Regions from separate parts of the Kitasatospora sp. NPDC040550 genome, predicted to be linked through region 2. Evidence: riboswitches for the same ligand, from Rfam matches in the RefSeq annotation. Region 2 holds a riboswitch; the other holds the start of a gene.
What was found. Region 2 has a riboswitch for glycine ahead of gcvP (aminomethyl-transferring glycine dehydrogenase). Riboswitches for the same ligand answer to the same signal wherever they lie in the genome.

Region 1: it holds a riboswitch for glycine, as region 2 does, so the genes downstream of both, gcvT (glycine cleavage system aminomethyltransferase GcvT) here and gcvP (aminomethyl-transferring glycine dehydrogenase) in region 2, are expected to answer to the same signal.

What each region holds. Positions count from the first base shown of each region.
Region 1 covers NZ_JBVIWC010000007.1:47,300-52,098, forward strand. Annotated here, with positions in the region: gene ACZ58X_RS12675 (enhanced serine sensitivity protein SseB C-terminal domain-containing protein) at 168-1,133, opposite strand; gene ACZ58X_RS12680 (enhanced serine sensitivity protein SseB C-terminal domain-containing protein) at 1,249-2,046, opposite strand; glycine riboswitch at 2,233-2,337, shown strand; gene gcvT (glycine cleavage system aminomethyltransferase GcvT) at 2,584-3,705, shown strand; gene gcvH (glycine cleavage system protein GcvH) at 3,805-4,185, shown strand; gene glyA (serine hydroxymethyltransferase) at 4,268-4,799, shown strand, end outside.
Region 2 covers NZ_JBVIWC010000005.1:13,174-17,972, reverse strand. Annotated here, with positions in the region: gene gcvP (aminomethyl-transferring glycine dehydrogenase) at 1-2,461, opposite strand, end outside; glycine riboswitch at 2,698-2,801, opposite strand; gene ACZ58X_RS09690 (PRC and DUF2382 domain-containing protein) at 3,025-4,128, shown strand; gene ACZ58X_RS09685 (MFS transporter) at 4,307-4,799, shown strand, end outside.

The DNA of each region.
Region 1 (4,799 bases), on a different contig from region 2:
GCATGCACCTCTCCGGTCTTCGGCATATACCTCTTCACACGGGTGTAACTGCCATGTCAAGATGCGTCTGCGGAGAGTGTGGAAATTCGTCCGGAAAGCACCGAAGCCGACCTGATGGTGAATCAAGTCGGCTTCGAGCTGGCGATTTCGGCTATTGGGTTGACCGGTCAGCGCCCGGGGTAGCCGGGCCACTGCGGCTGGGGCTGGTGCCCCCAGCCCGGCGCGGGCGGCTGGGTGCCGTACGCGTAGCCCGGCATCGACTGCCCGGGCACCGGCTGCCCCGGCATCGACCGGCCCGGCATCGACTGGCCCGGGTACGGCGGCGGCACCGGCGGGTACGGGCCGGTCGGCGGGCGCCCGGCCTCCCGGTCGAAGAACGGCCGCGCATTGGCGCGCATCCACAGCGCCACCGGGTCGAACTCGTCCGCCATCGCCACCGTGGACACCGCGAGCCCCTCCGGGGCCACCGCGATCGCGCGCTGCATCAACGCCCGCACCGCCTCCACGGCCGGCGGCGAACTCTCGTACAGGTCCAGGCCGATCGCCAGGTACGGCTCCCCCACCGCCGGCTGCACCCAGGCCCGGCGCAGCGCCCGCACCGCGCGCACCTCACCGGCCTGCCGCTCCAGCAGGGCGAAGAACTGCTGCGCGTCGACCTGCGGCTCGCTCAGCTTCAACGGACCGGCCGGCAGCCGGTCCAGGCCCGCGGCGACCCGCCGCAGGTCCGCCCAGGGCACGCCAACCCCGCCGCCCGGCGCGTGCGGGTTCAGCCACAGGCCCCAGCGGGTGCGGTACAGCGAGGCGGCGATCTCCCGCCCCGAGATGACCTCGTGGGCCCGCGCCCAGCCGGAGGCCGTCAGCTGCTCGGGCGAGGTGACGGCCGGCGCGTAGCCGTGGCCGCTGATCTCCATGTTCCCGTACTGCGCGTCCGGGCTGCCCGGCGTACCGTGCCAGAGCAGCATCCAGACCCGGCCGTCGGCCAGCGCGTGCAGCAGCCGCTCGTACGCGTCGAAGCGCTCCGGCGCGACCTCGCGCAGAGCCTGCTCCAGCCCGCCCGGGTCCGCGCCCGGGCGCCCGGCCGGTGCCTGGCCCCAGGGCCCCGGCGCCCCGCCCGCTCCCGTTCCCGCACTCATGCGCCCACCTCGCCGCGCCTCTTTCCTGAACCCGCCGGCCCGTCAGCCGCCTGCACGCACCCTATGGCGCGGCACCGGCCGCCGCCACGGCGACGTGCCTGTGAAGGATCCCCGCTCACACCCGCGAGTAGAAGGGCATGACCCGGGTCAACAACCACTCGACCACCGGGTCGTCGGCGAGGTCGAGCAGCACGAGGTGGACGCCGCCCGGCAGCGGTGCGGTTCCCAGCGCCCGGCCGAGCGCCTCGTTCACCGCCCCCGGGTCGGCCGGGGCCGCCGGATCCAGCTGCACGCCCACGAACATCACGGTCGGCTCGCCCTCGATGCTGGCCAGTGCCCGGCGCGCGGTCAACACCCCCGGCAAGGCCGACAGCTCGGCCCGGCAGACGGCCAGGAAGTGCTCCGGATCCTCGCCCGGCACCGGCTCCCGCAGGGCCACCCGGCCGCCCGTCGGCCCCTCCGGCTGCTGTTCCCAGCGATCCTCCCGGGGGCCGCGCCGCAGCTCCGCCACGCCCTGCGGCGGCACCGGGATGCCCACCGCCGCCTCCGGGTTGACCGCGATGCCCACGCCCAGCGGCAGCCCGCGGGCGAACTCCCAGGCCGGCGCGACCGCGAAGGCCATCCCCGGCGCCTGCTGCAGGAACACCTCCTGCGAGGAGAACACCGGTACGTACGGGGCCCCGGCCAGCTCGACGGTCGGCAGGTCCAGCGACTGCCCGGCCGGGTCGCCCCCGGACGGCAGCGGGATCCACACCTGGCTGCGGGCCAGCACCTCGATCACCCGCGGGGTCGCCCCCGGGTCACCCAGCGCGGCCGTCAGCACCTGCTCCAGCTCGTTCGCCGGCCACGCCCCGCCCGACGGCGCCGCCTGCGGCCCGCCCCACCCCTGCTGCTGCTCCACCGGGTACTCCATGCGCCGCCGATCCGGCCCACGGCCGGGTCGGCCGCCCACTGCTGCGCCGACGCGATGATTTTAGGGCCCGGGTCCGCCCGGCCGCGGTGTGACCGGGTCCCCTCTCCCCTCCTCCGCGAGGACGTGCCATGATGTGCGCGTCCGACGGCATGCGCCGCGGGCCCCCACAACTCCACACCGGCCGCTCGAACCCGCGCGGGAGAGCCCGGAGTGCCCCTCAGGGGGCACAGCCGGCGCCGAAGGAGCAAGTCCTCCCCGGAATCTCTCAGGCCCCCCTACCGCGCGGGTTAGGCACATCTGGAAAGCGGCGCACGACCCGGTCGCGCGCCCACCCACGGTGCAAGCCGCCGTCCTGTCCCCGATGCTGGAACCAGCCGACGCTGGTGCCGGCTGCGGGCAGGTGGGCGGTGAAGCTCTCAGGTTCGACGACAGATGGGGAGACCCACGCCGCCGCATGCCCGCGCGCGGGGTCGGTCCCCGAGCGGGTCCGGTCCGGCGCGTGCACCCCTGAGTGCCCCGACCGAGGAGTTCCTGGCCATGTCGTCCCTCCGCCTGACCGCGCTCGACGCGCTGCACCGCGCCCTCGGCGCGACCATGACCGACTTCGCCGGCTGGGACATGCCGCTGCGCTACGGCAGCGAGCGCGAGGAGCACCTCGCGGTCCGCACCAAGGCCGGTCTGTTCGACCTCTCGCACATGGGCGAGATCACCGTCACCGGCCCGCAGGCCGGCGAGATGCTGGACCACGCGCTGGTCGGCTTCGTCTCCGCGCTCGGCGAGCTGCGCGCCCGCTACACCATGATCTGCGCCGAGGACGGCGGCATCCTGGACGACCTGATCGTCTACCGGCTGCGCGAGGACGCCTTCCTGGTCGTCGCCAACGCCTCCAACGCCCAGCTGGTGCTGGACGAGCTGATCGCCCGGGCCAAGGGCTTCGACGCCGTCGTCACCGACGACCGCGACACCTACGCGCTGATCGCCGTCCAGGGTCCGGAGGCCACCGCGATCCTGGCCGACACCACCGACGCCGACCTGCCCGGTCTCAAGTACTACGCGATCCTCCCGGCCACCGTGGCCGGGAAGGACGTGCTGCTGGCCCGCACCGGCTACACCGGCGAGGACGGCTTCGAGATCTTCTGCGCCCCGGCCGACGCCGAGCCGGTCTGGCGGGCGCTGACCGCCGCCGGCGAGGGCCGCGGCCTGGTCCCGTGCGGCCTGTCCTGCCGCGACACGCTGCGCCTGGAGGCGGGCATGCCGCTGTACGGGCACGAGCTGTCCACCGACCTGACCCCGTTCGACGCCGGTCTGGGCCGGGTCGTGCGCTTCGACAAGACCACCAACGAGGGCGCGTTCATCGGCCGCCGGGCGCTGGAGCAGGCCGCCGCCGCGGCCGAGTCCAACCCCCCGAAGGTGCTGGTCGGCCTGGTCTCCGAGGGCAAGCGGGTGCCGCGCGCCGAGTACACGGTGGTCTCCACCGAGGGCGCCCCGATCGGCCGGATCACCTCGGGCGCGCCGTCCCCCACGCTGGGCAAGCCGATCGCGATGGCCTACGTGGACGCGGCCCACGCCGCCCCCGGCAGCACCGTCGCGGTGGACGTCCGCGGCAAGCACGAGCCGGTCCAGGTCGTGGCGCTGCCGTTCTACAAGCGCGCCCGCTGAGGCCGTCGCCGCCCCTCGTTTTCCCATCCGCGCACGTCGGAGCCGTCCGTGCGGCGGCCCGCTGCGTCGTACCCGCTTCCCATCCTGGAGAATGACGCCATGAGCAACCCCCAGCACCTGCAGTACACCAAGGAGCACGAGTGGCTGACCGCCGCCGAGGACGGTGTCTCGACGGTCGGCATCACCAAGCACGCCGCCGACGCGCTCGGTGACATCGTCTACGTGCAGCTGCCCGCGGTCGGCGACACGGTGACCGCCGGCGAGACCTGTGGCGAGCTGGAGTCGACCAAGTCGGTCAGCGACCTGTACTCCCCGGTGACCGGCGAGGTCACCGAGGTCAACGAGGACGTCCTGGACGACAACAGCCTGGTCAACAGCGCCCCGTTCGAGGGCGGCTGGCTGTTCAAGGTGCGCGTGGAGACCACCGACACGCTGCTCAGCGCCGCGCAGTACGACGAGCTCACCCACGCCGAGGGCTGAGCCACCGCCGGGGCGGGCCGCAGCACGGCGGTCCGTCCCGCTCCCACCGTCCCTCCGCTCTCCTCCCCGGGAAGACCACACCATGACGGTTCTCAACCAGTCCCTGCACGCCCTCGACCCGGAGATCGCCGCCGCGGTCGACGCCGAGCTGCACCGCCAGCAGACCACGCTGGAGATGATCGCCTCCGAGAACTTCGCCCCGGTGGCGGTCATGGAGGCCCAGGGTTCGGTACTCACCAACAAGTACGCCGAGGGTTACCCCGGCCGCCGGTACTACGGCGGTTGCGAGCACGTCGACGTGGTCGAGCAGATCGCGATCGACCGGGTGAAGGCCCTGTTCGGCGCCGAGCACGCCAACGTCCAGCCGCACTCGGGCGCGCAGGCCAACGCCGCCGCGATGTTCGCGCTGATCCAGCCGGGCGACACCATCCTGGGCCTGAACCTGGCCCACGGCGGTCACCTGACCCACGGCATGAAGATCAACTTCTCCGGCAAGCTCTACAACGTGGTCGCGTACCACGTCGACGAGAAGACCGGCCAGGTCGACATGGCCGAGGTCGAGCGCCTGGCCAAGGAGCACCAGCCGAAGCTGATCATCGCCGGCTGGTCCGCCT
Region 2 (4,799 bases):
ACTCGTGCGCGACCAGCCCGCCCGGGCCGGTGTAGAGCACCGGGAAGTGCGGCGCCAGGCGCTTGGCGATGTAGTTGGCGTTCAGCACGGCGACCTGGGTCGCGTGCTTGAGGCCCTCGCCGCCCATCAGCCGGACGTACGCCCAGGAGATCGGCAGGATCGCCGCCGAGCCCCACGGCGCGGCCGAGATCGGGCCGACGCCGGTGGCCGGGCCGGCCTCCTCCTGGAGCGGGTGGTTCGGCAGGTACGGCGCCAGGTGGGCGCGCACCGCGACCGGGCCGACGCCCGGGCCGCCGCCGCCGTGCGGGATGCAGAAGGTCTTGTGCAGGTTCAGGTGCGAGACGTCCGCGCCGAACTTGCCCGGCTTGGCCAGGCCGACCAGGGCGTTCAGGTTGGCGCCGTCGACGTACACCTGTCCGCCGGCCTCGTGCACCAGGGCGCAGATGTCGGTGATCTGGGTCTCGTACACGCCGTGGGTCGACGGGTAGGTGACCATCAGCACCGACAGGTTGTCGCGGTGCTGCTCGATCTTGGCCTTGAGGTCCTCGACGTCCACGTCGCCGTCGACCAGGGTCTTCACCACGACCACGCGCATGCCGGCCATCACTGCGGAGGCGGCGTTGGTGCCGTGCGCCGAGGACGGGATCAGGCAGACGTCGCGCTGGGTGTCGCCGTTGGCGTGGTGGTAGGCGCGGACGGCCAGCAGGCCGGCCAGCTCGCCCTGGGAGCCGGCGTTCGGCTGGATCGAGACGGCGTCGTAGCCGGTGACCTCGACCAGCTGCTGCTCCAGCTCGCGGATCAGGGTCAGGTAGCCCGCGGCCTGGTCGACCGGCGCGAAGGGGTGCAGCTGGCCGAACTCCGGCCAGGTCACCGCCTCCATCTCGGTGGTGGCGTTGAGCTTCATGGTGCAGGAGCCCAGCGGGATCATGCCGCGGTCCAGCGCGTAGTCCCGGTCCGACAGGCGGCGCAGGTAGCGCAGCATGGCGGTCTCCGAGCGGTGGCTGTGGAAGACCGGGTGGGTCAGGTACTCGTCCTCGCGCAGCAGCGCGGCCGGCAGCGCGTCGGCGGCCTCGGCGACCTCGACCGCGGGGACGCCGAACGCGGCCCAGACGCCGGCCAGGTGCTCGCGGGTGGTGGTCTCGTCGGCGGAGACCGAGATCCGGTCCTCGCCGTCCTGGAAGACGTTGATGCCGTTGGCGCGGGCGGCGGCGGCGATCTCGGCGGCGCGGCCCGGGACGACGGCGGTGACGGTGTCGAAGAACTCGCCGTGCAGCAGCTCGACGCCGCCGGCCCGCAGGCCCTCGGCGAGGGCGGCGGCGTAGCGGTGGGTGCGGCGGGCGATGTCGGCCAGGCCGTCCGGGCCGTGGTAGACGGCGTACATCGAGGCCATCACGGCGAGCAGCACCTGGGCGGTGCAGATGTTGCTGGTGGCCTTCTCGCGGCGGATGTGCTGCTCGCGGGTCTGCAGGGCCAGGCGGTAGGCGCGGTTGCCGTCGGCGTCGACGGAGACGCCGACCAGGCGGCCGGGCAGCGAGCGGGCGTACTCGGCGCGCACCGAGAGGTAGCCGGCATGCGGGCCGCCGAAGCCCATCGGGACGCCGAAGCGCTGCGAGGTGCCGCAGGCGATGTCGGCGCCCAGCGCGCCCGGGGACTTGAGCAGGGTCAGCGCCAGCAGGTCGGCGGCGACGGCGACGATCGCGCCCAGGCCGTGCGCCTGCTCGATCACCGGGGTGAGGTCGCGGACCACGCCGGTGGCGCCCGGGTACTGCAGCAGCACGCCGAAGACGCCGCGCTCGGCGATCTCGGCCGGGATGCCCTCGGACAGGTCGGCGACGACGACCTCGACGCCGGTCGGCACGGCACGGGTGTTGATCACCGCGACGGTCTGCGGCAGGGTCTCGGCGTCGACCAGGAAGACGCCGCCCTTGACCTTGGTGACGCGGCGGGCCAGCGCCATCGCCTCGGCGGCCGCGGTGCCCTCGTCCAGCAGCGAGGAGCCGGAGGTGGGCAGGCCGGTCAGGTCGGAGACCAGGGTCTGGAAGTTGAGCAGGGCCTCCAGGCGGCCCTGCGAGATCTCCGGCTGGTACGGGGTGTACGCGGTGTACCAGGCCGGGTTCTCCATGACGTTGCGCAGGATCACCGGCGGGGTGAAGGTGCCGTAGTAGCCCAGGCCGATCATCGGCTGGAGCACCTGGTTGCGGCCGGCCAGCTCGCGCAGCTCGGCGAGGACCTGCGCCTCGCTGCGGCCGGCGGGCAGGTCGAGGGCGGTGATGGAGCGGATCGCCTCGGGAACGGCGGTGGCGGCGAGCTCGTCCAGCGAGCCGTAGCCGACGGAGGCCAGCATCTTCTCCTGCGCGGCGGCGTCGGGGCCGATGTGGCGGTTCTCGAAGGGGCTGGCCAGCTCAAGCTCGGTGAGGGTCGAGGCGCTGGTGGGGCGTCCCGCGTTCGGCTGGGCGTTCATGGTGGTCGAGGCCTCCTGGTCACGGACCGGCGGGGGTACGCACGCCGGCCGGTCGCGCCGCTGCGGACAGCGGACCGACCTGGGCGGGCGGACCCGAAAGGCCTCCCCCTCTGTCATCGGGACCTGAGAGCTTCGCCCGCACGCCGCGCGGTGGCGCGCCGTCGGCTTGCACCGTCGGTGAGGGTGGTGATCGCCGGCTCCCGCGCCGGCGGTCCTGCCCTGCTTTCCAGAGTGACCTATCCCGCACGGTACGGATGCCTGAGAGATTCCGGGGAGGAGTTGCTCCTTCGGCGCCCCGACCAGCGGTTTTCGCTGTCGGGGACTCTCCCGAGCGGGCTCGGCGGTCGCGGCCCAGGGTACCAGCGGGAGGCCTCCCGATCACGGGTGCGTCGGGTCACTCCGGGTCTACGCGCGTCCCCCGAACGGCCCAGCGCGAAGCCCGTCCGGCGCACCCCGGTCGCGCACGTCCGATTGATGGCTTTTGGTGTGAAGTGGCGGACAGGACGGGTGCTCCGACCGCCTCACCTGCGGGAGTTCCGCAGGCGCAGCGCTTGGAGGAAAGAGTGCAGACCGACATCGACCCCAGGGACCTCATCGGCCACAAGGCGGTCGACCGCAACGGGGACAAGATCGGCACGGTGGACGAGGTGTACCTGGACGACGCCACCGGGCATCCGGAATGGGCGGCCGTCCGCACCGGCATCTTCGGCCGGGACGCCTTCGTCCCGCTCACCACGAGCGAGTTCTCCGGCGACGAGCTCCGGGTGCCGTACGACAAGTCGCTGGTGAAGGACTCGCCGGACTTCGGCGTGGGCCAGCACCTGTCGCCGGCCCAGGAGCTCCAGCTCTACCGCTACTACGGCCTCGACACGCCCGTGGACGGCCGTCCGGCCACCGCGGAGCCCGCCCGGGACGACCGGCCGGACCTCGACTTCGGCACCACCACGGCCGCCGCGGCCGCCAAGCCGATCGCCTTCCACTCCCCCGACCCCGCCCCGACCACGACCGCGACGGGCACCATCACCACGACCAGCACCGGCACGACCCACACCAGCACCGACATCGCCACGGAGGCCCACGTGCGGACCCTCAGCACCCCCGCACCGATCGCCAACGGCACCGCCCCCGCGCCGGCCGCCGCCCACCTGGTCGAGCCGAAGCCGCAGCCCGCCGCGACCACCCCGGCCGCGAACGGCACCGCCGCCTCCTCGGCCCCCAGCGGCCCGGTCGAGATCACCTGCCGCGAGGAGCGGCTGGACATCACCACCGAGTGGCACGTGCTGGGCAGCGCGAAGCTGCGCAAGTACGTGACCAGCGAGGAGGTCGAGCGCCGCGTCCCGGTGGTCCGCGAGCGGGTCCGGGTGGAGCGGATGCCGGTCAGCGAAGCCGAGCTGGCCTCGCTGACCGAGAAGGAGATCGCCGAAGCGGTCGAAGAGGTCACCCTCCGTGAGGAGCGGCCGGTGGTCCGCAAGTACCTCGCCCCGATCGAGCGGGTCCGTCTGGTGGTGGAGCGCTACACGGAGGAGGAGGTGGTTCGGGACGAGCTCCGCCGCGAGCACGTCGAGGTCCACGACGACACGGCCGCCACCGTACCGGGAGAGGCGGGCGCCCAGCTCGTCCACGCGGCCGACGGCTCCCGGCCGGCCGCCCTGCGCCCGCTGGCCTGACCTTCCCCGATCACCTGATCCCCCGATCCCCCGAGGGCCCCGGACTCCGGTCCGGGGCCCTCGTCGTGTGCCGCAGTTCCCCACTTTGCCAAACCTTAACCACTCGATATTTGACATCATGAACTATCCACCCGCACAGTTACTTGAGTTCATTCACTATGTACGGGAGGAAGCAACCGTGAGTGAGGCACTACAGCCCACCACCGCGGCCGAGAAGCAGAGCAACGCCCGGGTCCTGCCGGCCCTCATCCTGGCGATGCTGTCGTTCAGCGTGGTGCAGACCGCGGTCGTCCCGATCCTGCCCTCGCTGGCCAAGGAACTGGACGTCTCCGGGTCGAACATCACCTGGCTGATGACCGCCAACCTGCTGTCCGCGGCCGTGCTGACTCCCCTGCTGGGCCGCTTCGGCGACCTCCGGGGCCGCAAGCCCATGCTGCTGATCTCGCTGGCCGGCCTGGTCGCCGGTTCGGCGCTGGCGGTCTGCACCCACTCCTTCACCTGGCTGATCGTCGCCCGCGTCCTCCAGGGCGCCGGCGGTGGCGTGATGCCGCTGGCGATCAGCATCGTCCGTGACGAGCTGCCCAAGCGGAAGGTGACCGGCGGCGTCGCCGCCATCAGCGCCTCGATGGGCGTCGGCTCCGGCCTCGGCCTGGTCGCGACCGGCCTGCTGC